DNA from 4 places in the Bacillus yunxiaonensis genome. Region 2 is predicted to be linked to each of the others. Evidence: riboswitches for the same ligand, from Rfam matches in the RefSeq annotation. Region 2 holds a riboswitch; each other region holds the start of a gene.
What was found. Region 2 has a riboswitch for thiamine pyrophosphate ahead of thiM (hydroxyethylthiazole kinase). Riboswitches for the same ligand answer to the same signal wherever they lie in the genome.
Positions count from the first base shown of each region.

Region 1: another riboswitch for thiamine pyrophosphate. It lies ahead of thiT (energy-coupled thiamine transporter ThiT); the one in region 2 lies ahead of thiM (hydroxyethylthiazole kinase).
Region 3: another riboswitch for thiamine pyrophosphate. It lies ahead of thiC (phosphomethylpyrimidine synthase ThiC); the one in region 2 lies ahead of thiM (hydroxyethylthiazole kinase).
Region 4: another riboswitch for thiamine pyrophosphate. It lies ahead of tenA (thiaminase II); the one in region 2 lies ahead of thiM (hydroxyethylthiazole kinase).

Region 1 is NZ_JBAWSV010000010.1:83,000-86,216, forward strand. Features, by position in the region: gene feoB (ferrous iron transport protein B) at 1-1,304, opposite strand, end outside; gene WAX78_RS22115 (FeoA family protein) at 1,301-1,528, opposite strand; TPP riboswitch at 1,727-1,828, shown strand; gene thiT (energy-coupled thiamine transporter ThiT) at 1,917-2,486, shown strand; gene WAX78_RS22125 (hypothetical protein) at 2,561-2,890, opposite strand.
Region 2 is NZ_JBAWSV010000008.1:113,089-116,305, reverse strand. Features, by position in the region: gene WAX78_RS20410 (DNA topoisomerase III) at 1-969, opposite strand, end outside; TPP riboswitch at 1,168-1,277, shown strand; gene thiM (hydroxyethylthiazole kinase) at 1,351-2,160, shown strand; gene thiE (thiamine phosphate synthase) at 2,176-2,829, shown strand; gene ilvA (threonine ammonia-lyase) at 2,977-3,217, shown strand, end outside.
Region 3 is NZ_JBAWSV010000003.1:274,769-277,985, reverse strand. Features, by position in the region: gene thiC (phosphomethylpyrimidine synthase ThiC) at 1-1,704, opposite strand, end outside; TPP riboswitch at 1,963-2,078, opposite strand; gene WAX78_RS10685 (arsenic transporter) at 2,282-3,217, shown strand, end outside.
Region 4 is NZ_JBAWSV010000006.1:6,220-9,436, reverse strand. Features, by position in the region: gene WAX78_RS17400 (ABC transporter permease) at 1-453, opposite strand, end outside; gene WAX78_RS17395 (ABC transporter ATP-binding protein) at 450-1,199, opposite strand; gene tenA (thiaminase II) at 1,168-1,863, opposite strand; TPP riboswitch at 1,950-2,050, opposite strand; TPP riboswitch at 2,110-2,218, opposite strand; gene WAX78_RS17385 (SH3 domain-containing protein) at 2,743-3,217, shown strand, end outside.

The sequences.
Region 1 (3,217 bases), on a different contig from region 2:
TATACAGGTAGACGTGCTGAACATGACATAAATGGCGTCACTAAAATCGTAAGCAGTCTCTCTTTCTCCTGTTCAATCGTTCTCGCAGCCATAACACCTGGTACATTACAACCAAATCCAATAATCATAGGAATAAATGCTTTTCCATTTAGTCCAAAAAACTCCATAATACGATCCATGACAACAGCAATACGCGCCATATATCCAGAGTCTTCTAATAATGAAATGAAGAAGAACAATGCAAGGATTTGTGGAACGAATACGATTACCGCACCGACACCGGCAATTACGCCATCTGTAATGAGCGCTCGAATAAATTCAGATGCCCCCATATTAGTTAAAGCTGTTGTTACCCAATCTGTGAACGGTCCCCCGATAAATGCATCAAGTTGATCAGATAAAGGTGTTCCAATCCACGAAAACGTCACCTGAAAAATGAAATACATGATCCCTAAAAAGATCGGAAGCCCCCAAATTTTATGGGTAATTAATTTATCAATTCGTTCAGAAAAAGGAATGCTTCCTTCTTTCTCATGACGAATAACATTTGTTTTCAACTTTTCAATATACGCTGCACGTGCTCCGTACATATGCTGTTCCAGCGTTATGTCTAGTTCTGCTTCTAATGCAGAGCGGATTGCTACAAGTTCCTTATAAATAGGCAATTGATTTAACTCTTGTTCTACTACTTCATTATTGCTCAAAAATTGAAGTGTAAGCCATCTTGGGTGCTCATAATTCGTTTGTTGCAGTTTATCCATAACTTGCTGAATTCCTGCATCTACCTTTTCACCATAAGAAAGAATAAGTGGCTTCTGTTCTACATGATCACTCTCGTGAAGAGAAGCTAATAATTCCTCACAGCCTTTTCCGCTCCTTGCAATAACCGGAATGACTGTTACACCGAGCATTTCAGTTAGTTTCTTCACATCAATTATAATGCCACGCTGCCTGGCAACATCTATCATATTTAAACCAATTGAGAGCGGCTTACCAAATTCTAATAATTGCAAAGTTAAATGCATATTACGTTCGAATTGAGAAGCGTCTACAATGTTTAACATATGATGAAATTCGTCTGTTAAGAGAAATTGTGTAACAACCCCTTCATCACGTGACACAGGGTTTAAATTATATACACCTGGTAAGTCTATTAAAGTTCCCTTCTTATCTTTTAACTTACCAATCTTTTTTTCTACAGTTACTCCGCTCCAGTTCCCTACATATTCATAAGAACCAGTAAGCGCATTAAATAATGATGTTTTCCCCGTATTCGGGTTCCCTAGTAAAGCAACTTTATTCACGCCAATTCCACCTTTATCATTTTCGCATCACAATGGCGAATAGAGATTAATTGCCCGCGGCATTCTAATGTACACGGACCATTAAACATTGCCTTTTGTTTTACACAAAGTTCGCATCCTTCAGCAAATCCAAATGAAGCTAAACGACGTTTTAATAATTTATCAAGAGATTGTAAATCTTTCACACGTACTTTTTCATCTATATTCATATCAACTAAGTTCATGATTTCTCCCCCTCAGACGATAACGATAATTATTATCAATATCAATTATAACATGAACTCCAAAAGAAAGACTATACAATATTGTGTCAATTTATCACTATTTTTTACGGTTTTATCTTATATAACATAGCTATGCTAAAATTTATTTTCCATTCTTATCCATTTTAATTTACAATAATATTAACAATCTAAGAATCTCGTTGTCACAGGGGGAGCCACGTCGCTGAGAGGGAACACATCGTTCCGACCCTTTGAACCTGTTAGTTAATGCTAACGCAGGAATTGTGCAAACGTATATACATAAATAGTTATTTGTAACTTGTATATTTCAATATTCCCCTATGATAATGATTCTTTTTTTGTAACTTGGATGTAGGGGGATTTATACATGCGTAATACAAATTTACAAGCGATGATAGAGGCAGCGATTCTTGCAGCACTTGCATTAGTCATCGACATTTTGCCGCTATCTATTAAACTTCCAACAAGCGGTTCTATCTCATTTGCTATGATTCCAATTTTTATTATCGCTTATCGCTGGGGATTTAAAGCTAGTTTCTTAAGTGGTCTCGTTTGGGGATTACTACAAATTGTCGTAGGAGATGCATACATTTTAACGCCTGTACAAATGTTTATTGAATACTTCATTGCATTTGCTTTTATCGGCTTTGCTGGATTATTTCATACACCAATTCAACAAGCACTTGCCAATAGTCAAAAAACAAAAGCAATTATGTATATCATTATTGCTACATTTATCGGCAGCCTAGCTCGTTACTTCTGGCACTTTATTGCCGGCGTTATTTTCTTTGGTCAATATGCACCAAAAGGACAGTCAGCCGCTTTATATTCCTTCATCATAAACGGCAGCACAATGATTGGTTCTTTCATATTATGTGCAATTTTACTTGTCATTTTATTTACAACAGCACCGCGCTTGATTACGAAACGCGCTTAATCATAGAAAAAGAGCAGATTGCTTCTATAAGCGACCTGCTCTTTTTCTGTGCCTTAGTTTTCCATGTTACTTTCCTAATGTGAATCTGTGTGTCTTACAATTTCAGGAGTCTGAAAATGGAGTGTATCCACCTCTCGGCTGCTCTCTCGCTCATTTTTACCGTTATGCTTATGAATCCAAGATTTCATCTCATTCCATAAAACAACTCTATGCATCTCATACCCTATGTGCTGCTTCTTTATTTTCTCTTTATAGCTCGCATTCCATTTGTACCACACAATTTTATCATGTGAATCTACCCATGTTTCTTGTTGATCAACTACAGTTTTACAACCTTCATTATTAGCTAACATAATCATATCATTCTCTAATAATAAAGAAAGAGCCGCCGAGTGCCTCTCCATTCCCCTACTCCTTTCTTTTTTAGTGCTTGCCTTATTTCCCTAAAATGTGTGTGCCTTACACATACGTAGTGTATACAAAAAAGGTAGTACAAACTATCGATTTACCTTACAAAAAACCTTACAAAATTGTAAGGTTTTATTATACATCATAATATGTAACTATTATATTATTTAAGAGTTCTAATTATATATAAGAATACGTTTTGCAACACGCACTATAAACATCATATTATCCCTTTTTCCTTATATCTATATTTTATATTACATTTTGTAAATTATTTGTTACAATTAAAATATGGCAAATAAGGAGATTTATCCCTAAAACAA
Region 2 (3,217 bases):
CACGATGTCCGATGAGATGTAGCGTGAATCTGTACGAGGGTATGTTAATACCTTGTGCTGCTCATATAGTTTCTGCATAATATTTAACGTTTCTTTTGCAGAATAACCAAAGATTTTATTCGCATCACGTTGTAGTTCTGTTAAGTCGTAAAGACCAGGAGCAAATGATTTTTTAGGTTTTTTCTCAATTTCCACGACAATAGCATTTTGTTTGCCTAGTTTTTTCACAATGGCATCGATTTTTTCTTTATCGAAACTACGGCTATTGCCTTTCGCATCTTGCCAAGTCAATTTTAATTTGTCTGTTGTTTGAGCTTCGATACCGTAGTATGTTTGCGCTTTGAAGTTTTTAATTTCATCTTCACGGCCTGCAATGATCGCCACAGTAGGCGTTTGTACACGACCGCAATTTAGTTGTGCATTGAATCGTGTCGTTAATGCACGCGTTGCGTTAAGACCGATATACCAGTCGGCTTCCGAACGTGCGACAGCTGAAGCGTATAAATTGTCATATGCTTTACCAGGCTTCAAATTTGCAAAGCCATCTTTAATTGCTTTATCAGTAACAGATGAAATCCATAGACGCTTAATAGGTTTATTGATTTTAACTTTATCAATAATCCAACGAGCGACTAATTCTCCTTCTCTTCCTGCATCTGTAGCCACGATGATTTCATTTACATCATTTCTAATCAGTTGACTTTTAACAGCATGAAACTGTTTTCCAGTCTGCTTGATCACTGTTAATTTTAAGCGTTCAGGTAGCATTGGAAGGTCTTCTAAATTCCAAGTTTTATATTTCACATCATAACTTTCTGGATCCGCTAATGTAACGAGATGCCCTAAAGCCCAAGTAACGATATACTTATTGCCTTCAATATAACCATTTCCTTTTTTATCACACTTCAATACACGTGCAATATCACGTGCAACAGAAGGTTTTTCAGCAATTACAACACTTTTTGCCATATTTCAAACATCCTTTCGAATTTCCGTAAGTTAACTATAGCATACATCCTTTTTGGATTCAGTTATTCGGAAGATTCGAATCTATTGTTAGTAATGAAATACTTTACATCTTTGATGAGTTAAGCGGAGAAGAATTTTCATAACAAAATGTAACTTGTGATTTTGATAGAATAAGAGTAGACTCTGAATTAGATGAATAATAAAACACATGGGAGTTTGCGGATGCAAACTGAGAGTACGGCTAATCTGTCGTTGACCATTTGAACCTGTTGGATAATGCCAGCGTAGGGAGAGTGTGAAAGCATATATTAAGACACTTTGCATGCGCAAAGTGTCTTTTTTGGCTATATCTCCCATTATTAAAAAAGGAGATGGACAAATATGAAAATCGAAGAAATTGCACAAGTAATTGAAACAGTACGAGAAAGAAATCCGCTCGTTCATAATATTACAAATGTTGTTGTGACAAATTTTACAGCTAATGGTTTACTCGCATTAGGTGCATCGCCTGTGATGGCATATGCGAAAGAAGAAGTAGCTGAAATGGCAAGTATTGCTGGAGCACTCGTTTTAAATATGGGAACACTTCGTCCGGAAGAAGTAGAAGCGATGCTCATTGCTGGGAAATCAGCAAATGCGCATAATGTACCAGTTTTGTTTGATCCTGTTGGTGCTGGTGCAACATCGTATCGAACAGAAGTTGCAAGGTATATCCCAAGTGAAGTAAAACTAGCAATTATCCGCGGCAATGCGGCGGAAATTGCAAATGTTATTGATGAGAAGTGGGAGATTAAAGGTGTTGATGCAGGAGAAGGAAACGGTGACGTTGTTTCCATTGCGAAACAAGCAGCAGAGCAGCTAGATACTGTCGCTGTTATTACTGGAAAAGAAGACGTTATAACAGATGGAGAAAGAACATTCATTCTTCGTAACGGTCATCCGATTTTAACAAAGGTAACAGGAACGGGCTGTTTATTAACATCTGTGATTGGAGCATTTACAGCAGTCGAAGGAGACTATGTAAAAGCAGCAGTCGCAGCAGTAACGTTTTACGGTGTAGCGGCAGAAATCGCAGCAAACAAAACGGCTGAACAAGGACCAGGAAGTTTCCAAATTGAATTTCTTAATCAGTTAGCAAATGTTACTGCAAAAGACATTGAACGATATGGGAATGTCGAAGAAGTTCGTTAAGAGAGGATGAGAGAAATGGCGCGCATCGATAAACAGCATATGTCTGAGTTATTACAAGTATATTTTATTATGGGGAGTAACAATTGCCGCAAAGATCCATTACAAGTCATGAAAGAAGCACTTGATGGTGGAATTACAATTTTTCAATATCGTGAAAAAGGTGACGGAGCATTAACGGGAGAAGAACGATATGCATTTGCAAAACAGCTTCAGTCTTTGTGTAAAGAATATAATGTTCCATTTATTGTGAATGATGATGTGGAATTAGCACTAGAATTAGATGCAGATGGCGTTCATGTTGGGCAAGATGATGAAGGGATTCGAACAGTACGTGAAAAAATGGGAGATAAAATGATCGGTGTATCTGCTCATACAATAGAAGAAGCACGTTTTGCAATTGAAAATGGTGCAGATTATTTAGGTGTAGGACCGATTTTTCCAACAAATACGAAAAAAGATGCAAAAGCAGTACAAGGAACGGAGGGATTATGCTTTTTCCGTGAAAGTGGCATTGAAATTCCGATTGTCGGTATTGGTGGAATTACAATTGAAAATGCTGCTTCTGTCCTTGAAGCAGGTGCGGATGGGGTGTCTGTTATTTCTGCGATTAGCTTAGCAGATTCTCCTTATAATAGTACGAAGAGATTAGCTGAACAAGTGAAAAAATAATAAATGAATCTGTTATATATCGTGAAAATCACTACTATTTTGAAAGAACCATTTCTAACATGAAGAAATGGTTCCTTTTGTCGTATAAAACAAACTGTGAGGCTTAAACTAACGTGTATGAATATATATCGTTTCGGAGGCGACAATATGATTTCGTTACAAAGTATTATAGCTGCTCATGAAAAAATGAAGGGGATTGTACATACAACACCGTTAGATTATTCCAGTACATTTAGTGAACTATCTCATAACGAAGTGTATTTAAAGTTAGAAAATCTACAAAAGACAGGTTCCTTTAAAGTACGTGGCTCTTATAATAAAATGACTTCGCTTAGCAAAGAAGAATTGCAAAAAGGAGTTGTGGCAGCATCGGCTGGTAACCATGCAC
Region 3 (3,217 bases), on a different contig from region 2:
TTGTGAGATTGCTTCTGTTGTTTCTAAATCATTCTCCTTTGCATACTCACGAATATCATGCGAAATTCTCATACTGCAAAACTTCGGACCACACATTGAGCAGAAATGCGCTGTCTTCGCTCCTTCTGCTGGTAATGTTTCATCGTGATACTCCATTGCACGCTCAGGGTCTAATGATAAATTAAATTGATCACGCCAGCGGAATTCAAAACGCGCTTTCGAAAGGGCGTCATCACGCTGATGTGCTGTTTTATGACCTTTTGCAAGGTCAGCAGCATGCGCGGCAATTTTGTACGTAATAACACCTTCACGAACATCATCTTTGTTTGGTAAGCCAAGATGCTCTTTTGGTGTTACGTAGCAAAGCATTGCAGTACCGAACCAACCAATCATTGCTGCTCCAATCGCAGAAGTAATATGGTCATAACCCGGCGCAATGTCTGTCGTTAACGGTCCAAGTGTATAGAACGGTGCACCATGACAAATGTCGAGCTCTTTATCCATATTCTCTTTAATAAGGTGCATCGGTACATGTCCTGGGCCTTCAATCATCACTTGCACATCATGCTTCCAAGCAATTTGCGTAAGTTCTCCTAATGTTTCCAGCTCAGAAAATTGAGCTTCGTCGTTTGCATCCGCAATTGAACCAGGGCGTAACCCATCTCCAAGAGAGAAGGAAACATCGTACTTCTTCATAATTTCACAAATCTCTTCAAAATGTGTATATAAGAAGTTCTCTTGATGGTGATATAAACACCACTGGGCCATAATCGAACCGCCGCGTGATACAATTCCTGTTACACGCTTTGCTGTAAGCGGAATGTAACGAAGCAGCACACCAGCATGAATTGTAAAGTAATCTACTCCTTGCTCCGCTTGCTCAATTAGCGTATCACGGTATACTTCCCACGTTAAATCTTCCGCGATCCCGTTTACTTTTTCAAGTGCTTGGTAAATCGGTACTGTTCCAACTGGTACAGGCGCATTACGAATAATCCATTCACGCGTCGTATGAATGTTTTTCCCAGTAGAAAGGTCCATAATTGTATCTGCACCCCAGCGTGTTGCCCACGTCATCTTCTCTACTTCTTCCGCAATCGACGATGACACAGCTGAGTTCCCGATATTCGCATTTACTTTCACGTGGAAGTTACGTCCGATAATCATTGGTTCTGCTTCCGGATGATTAATATTTGCTGGTAAAATAGCACGGCCTTCAGCAATTTCTTGACGCACAAATTCTGGTTCCACACCTTCACGAATCGCCACATATTCCATCTCTGATGTGATGATACCTTTACGCGCATAATGCATTTGCGTAACATTTTTCCCAGCTTTTGCACGAAGCGGCTTACGTCCCATTTGCGGGAATATAGGCGTATGCTTAGCTGCTGTTTTCACACCATCATCTTCCGGTTTCACTTCACGGCCTTCATACTCTTCTACATCTCCATGTTCCACAATCCAGCAGCGGCGCGGCGTTGGAATCCCCTTTTCTAATTCCACTTTGTAATCAGGATCAGTATAAGGACCACTCGTATCGTACACACGAATAGATTGATTTGGTACACCATTTGTATCGCTTTGTGCAATCTCGCGCATCGGTACTTTCATATCTTCACGTGTACCTTCTACATATACCTTCTTACTTCCCGGTAAACTTGACTTCAACTCAATTTGCTCAGCTGAAACAGATTGTTTCATAATTATGTTTCCTCCCCTGTGTCTTAGCGAAGTAACCTCCGCTTTTCTTTAGATCCAGCTTCGCCTCCTAAACCTCTAAGAACCCTCCGCACGAGAAAACAAAAAGCGCTTTCTGTGCGAAAGAACCTTAGCCAACGGGTCTAAACAGTCGGCTCCGCCTTTCTTGTGACCAGGACGAGAACTAGCGGCCAGTGTATGCTCAAATAAAAAAGCCAGGTCCATAATAAAGAATAGGACCTGGCAACATAAGGCATTGTTATGTAAAGCCGTTAACTTCCCTCCGCTGGTACGAACCAGATCAGGTCCAAAGAGTCAAGAAGTTTCAACGCACTTCTCTCTCAGCCCAGCTCTCTTGGGCACCCCTAGTTTATCACTGATTAAATTTTTACTACGCTCCTATCATACATCATTGTCTGAAAAATGCAAAGGTATTTATATTATTTCTTTTCCTTATTCAAAAAATGGGTATTTCACTTAATACAGGCTGCTTCCCCACTACATACATATAGAATATAAGCCAGTGAGGACGTATGTCTTATGCAAACTTTTCACTATAAGAACAGGGGTGAAAGAGTTGATAAACCTACAATCTACAATAACCATACTCGCTTTTCTCGGAACCACGCTCATCATCTTTTGGCGTCCCAAAGGGATGAATGAAGCAATTCCAGCAACAGTTGGTGCAGTGATTGTCATTTTAAGCGGTGCCGTTTCTCTTACCGACTTGGGTGATATTAGCTCAAAGATTATTGGCGCCGCCATAACAATTATGGCTACCATTGTTATGGCAATCGTACTAGAGAGTTTCGGCTTTTTTTATTGGTGCGCCGTTCAACTTGCTAAAAAAGCAAAAAGCTCTGGTATTCGCCTCTTTTGGTATACAAATCTTCTTTGTTTTCTCATGACATTATTCTTCAATAACGATGGTAGCATCTTAATTACAACTCCCATTTTACTGCTTTTGTTACATCATTTACGACTCAAACATGATCAAAAAATACCTTACTTACTAAGTGGTGCACTCATCGCTACTGCATCAAGTGCGCCAATTGGTGTAAGCAATATTGTAAATTTAATCGCCTTGAAAATTATTGATATGGACTTATACATGCACACAGCCATGATGTTTGTTCCCGCTACGTTAGGTCTCCTTTTTATGTCATTTCTGTTACTCCTTGTTTTTCGGAAAAAAATCCCTGAAAAACTCCCGGTCTTATCGACATACTTAGATGAAAATTTCGTTAAAAAACCCTTTCACCCACTGCAACCACGTCCCGCAATTGATGAAAATCGTAAGCGAACAAGGTTTATGCTTGGCATTCTATTATTTGTTTTATGCGTTCGTCTCAGCTTATTTATCGCATCTTTCTTCCAATTTCCTATCGCCATTGTAGCAGTCATTGGCTCCATTATTTTACTCGGATGGAGATGGTACAAACTGCGCATCCCACCTTATGATATGATTAAAAAAACCCCTTGGTATGTCTTGATTTTCGCATTTTCTATGTACGTG
Region 4 (3,217 bases), on a different contig from region 2:
AAGCTCTTCCCATTCCTTTTTCGTACTGCGGAGACCATCATACGTATTCACCGCAATTGGAAAGAACGTAATAAGTACTGTGACAACAACCTTACTCCAAATAGAATAGCCAAACCACAAAACAAATAATGGTGCCAAAGCTGTAACTGGAATCGTTTGGGAAGCAACTAATAGTGGATAAAATGCTTTCTCAGCAAATGAGCTCATACTCATCACCATTGCTAAACTAACACCTAATACAACGGAAATGACAATACCAATAACTGTAACAGAAAGAGTTGCTGGTAAATGCACCGTAAGCAATATATCCCGCAAATCCCATATTTTTTGAACAATGGCACTTGGGGATGGTAAAATGTACATTTCATCGAGAATCCGCGCCCCTACTTCCCAACCAATAAGAAAAATAGCAGCAACAATAAAAGCTGGAACATAGTCTACAATTCTCTTCATACAAGTACCTGTCTTTGTAACATCCCAATGAGTTCATCTTTTAATGCCAGCATTTCTGGACGATGCAAATCCTTTCGAGATCGTTCTTGTCCAAGAGGTACAATCCGCTCTGTTAATGATGTAATGGGCTGCTCTGTTACGATAAAAATACGATTGGAAAGATAAAGCGCTTCCTCTACATCATGTGTAATAAATACAATCGTTTTTTGCCAATGTTTCCATTGTTCAAACAGCCACTCTTGCAGATATGCTTTCGTCAATGCATCGAGTGCACTAAATGGTTCATCTAATAGTAAAAGGTCGCCGCCCGTTAACAACGTACGAATAAAAGATACACGTTGACGCATTCCACCTGATAAATCTTTTGGCTGTTTATTTTCATACCCTTGCAGTCCAAACTGCACCAATAATTTTCGTGCTTGCATTTGTGCTTCTTTTTTCTTCACACCTTGACATTCAAGAGGCAATGCTGCATTTTCGATAATCGTTCGCCATGGAAGTAACATATCTTTTTGTGGCATATAACCAACAGGATGATTCGTTTCTCCAATTACATCAATAGTGCCCTCGCTTGCTTCCTCAAGTCCTGTAATGAGTCGAAACAATGTACTTTTTCCGCAGCCACTCGGACCAATAATACTAACGAATTCTCCTTGTTGTACTGCAACATCAAGATTCGCTATAATCTGCTTCTCCTCATAATGAAAGGAAACATTATGAAATTGTAGTATGTTCTTGCTCCTCAAAACCCCACATCTCCTTACGATATGCCATATCCCAGAATAAATATTCAAAACGACTGGAATATAAGAAGATTTCTTCTAAACGATTTCGTTCTTCTTCTGTTTTTCCAATTGTAATTTCATTAAATAAATCAATTAACCACACGCAAAGATTTCCATATTCTTCAGAACTATACCCTTGAATCCACTCGCCAAAAAATTCATGATCGCGTGCTCCTGGAATATCATTCAAGCGCTTTCCAATCTCCCAATAACTCCACATACATGGAAGCAACGCTGCAATTAACTCAGCAAGTGTACCGTTTTGTGATACAGACATCATATAGTTTGTATATGCTAGATTCATAGCAGACGGCTTTGCTAATTCCATTTCTTCAACAGAAATTCCTAAACGCTTTGCATATTGTTTATGAATCGTCATTTCTCCATTTAAAATTCCATCGATTTGTTCAGCAAACTTCGCCATTACTTTTGGATTTGTTGCTTTTACAACACCAATTGCATATAATTTTGCGTAATCTAACAAATACAAATAATCTTGAACAATATAATATTGAAATCTATCTTTCTCTAATGTTCCATCTCCCATACCTGTTACAAATGGGTGATTATGACTCTTCTCCCAAACAGGTTGCACCTTTTCAAATAGTCTTTCACAAAATGTCATCTCCGCTTCCCCTTCCTGTATATATGTTTCCAAATAAAAAACCACTTCTATATAAGAAGTGGTCCACAGCAAACAAAAGAAAAACCTATTTGTTGTTTCCACTTCCCTACGCTAGTATCACCTAGATCAGGTTATAAGGGTTAAGGTTTCTACCTCTCTCAGCTTTCAAGCACCCCTAGTGGTGTTCTATAAAATTTTCAATAAAAAATCCCCGTTTCTATACGCAAAGAAACGGGGACGTTATATATATCGTCCAAATTGCTTCCCTACGCTAGCATCATCTAGATCAGGTTCAAGGGTTAAAGACTATAGGTCTTACTCTCAGCTAGCAACACTAGCTCCCCTAGCATTATATTCATTTAACATAGTCAGTATACCATCGCCATATATCATCGGCAACTCTTTTAAGTTATAAAGTCAAATTTCCATATGTGTTAATTTTAGACAAAAAGTGATTAGTTAGGTCACTCTATGTCTTACGAGAGACTTTTCATCTTAAAGCTTTCCCCTAAAATATCAATGTTTTGAGCGAGATAAAGTGAAACTTCCATCAGGGGGGTTCTTCATCCTCCACTAACGGTTATCTCCCACCTATCTTCTTTGTTTTCTCAGAACTTTGAGGTGGGAGTCTTACTGCCCTAAAGTAGCGGGATAAAATATCATTCTATGTATTTTGTAAGTTCAGAAAAACGCAAATTCCTTCTATCTATTTCCATAACACTGATAAATCTGCTATCCTTTTATTATATGACTTTATAGTATTAAAAAATGTTCATTTATTTTTCAGTATTACATTTCTATGCATACAAGACAAATTAAATATTGTTATATTATAATTAAGGATATAGAAATTTATTACATAAGGAGGCCTCTAATTATATGAACATGAAAGCCGCAGCAATGACAGCAGCTACTGTCGCAGTCGCTTCTATGCTCCCGTCTATGACAGATTCCACTGTACAAACCGTATCAGCACAGCAAAAAACAAAAATAAAAATTGGTTATGTAAAAACGAATACATTACAAGTGTACACTAGCCCTAAAGCAACAGATTCTGTTATTGAAACCATTCCAAAGAACACTCCAGTTACAATTCTTGAAACAACAAACGAATGGTATAAAATTCACACTCAAAATAAAACTGGCTATGTAAAAAAAGAAGCAATTTCTTTAGCAAAAACAAGCAATAGTAAGCAACAATATATCGTTAATGCAGATGCATTAAACGTTCGCTCTGAGCCAAATACGCAATCTGAAATTATTGATGTATTACCGAATGGAAAATTTGTTACGATTCAAGAAGAACAAGAGGGATGGTATAAAGTTATACATAATGGAACAAGTGGCTATGTAA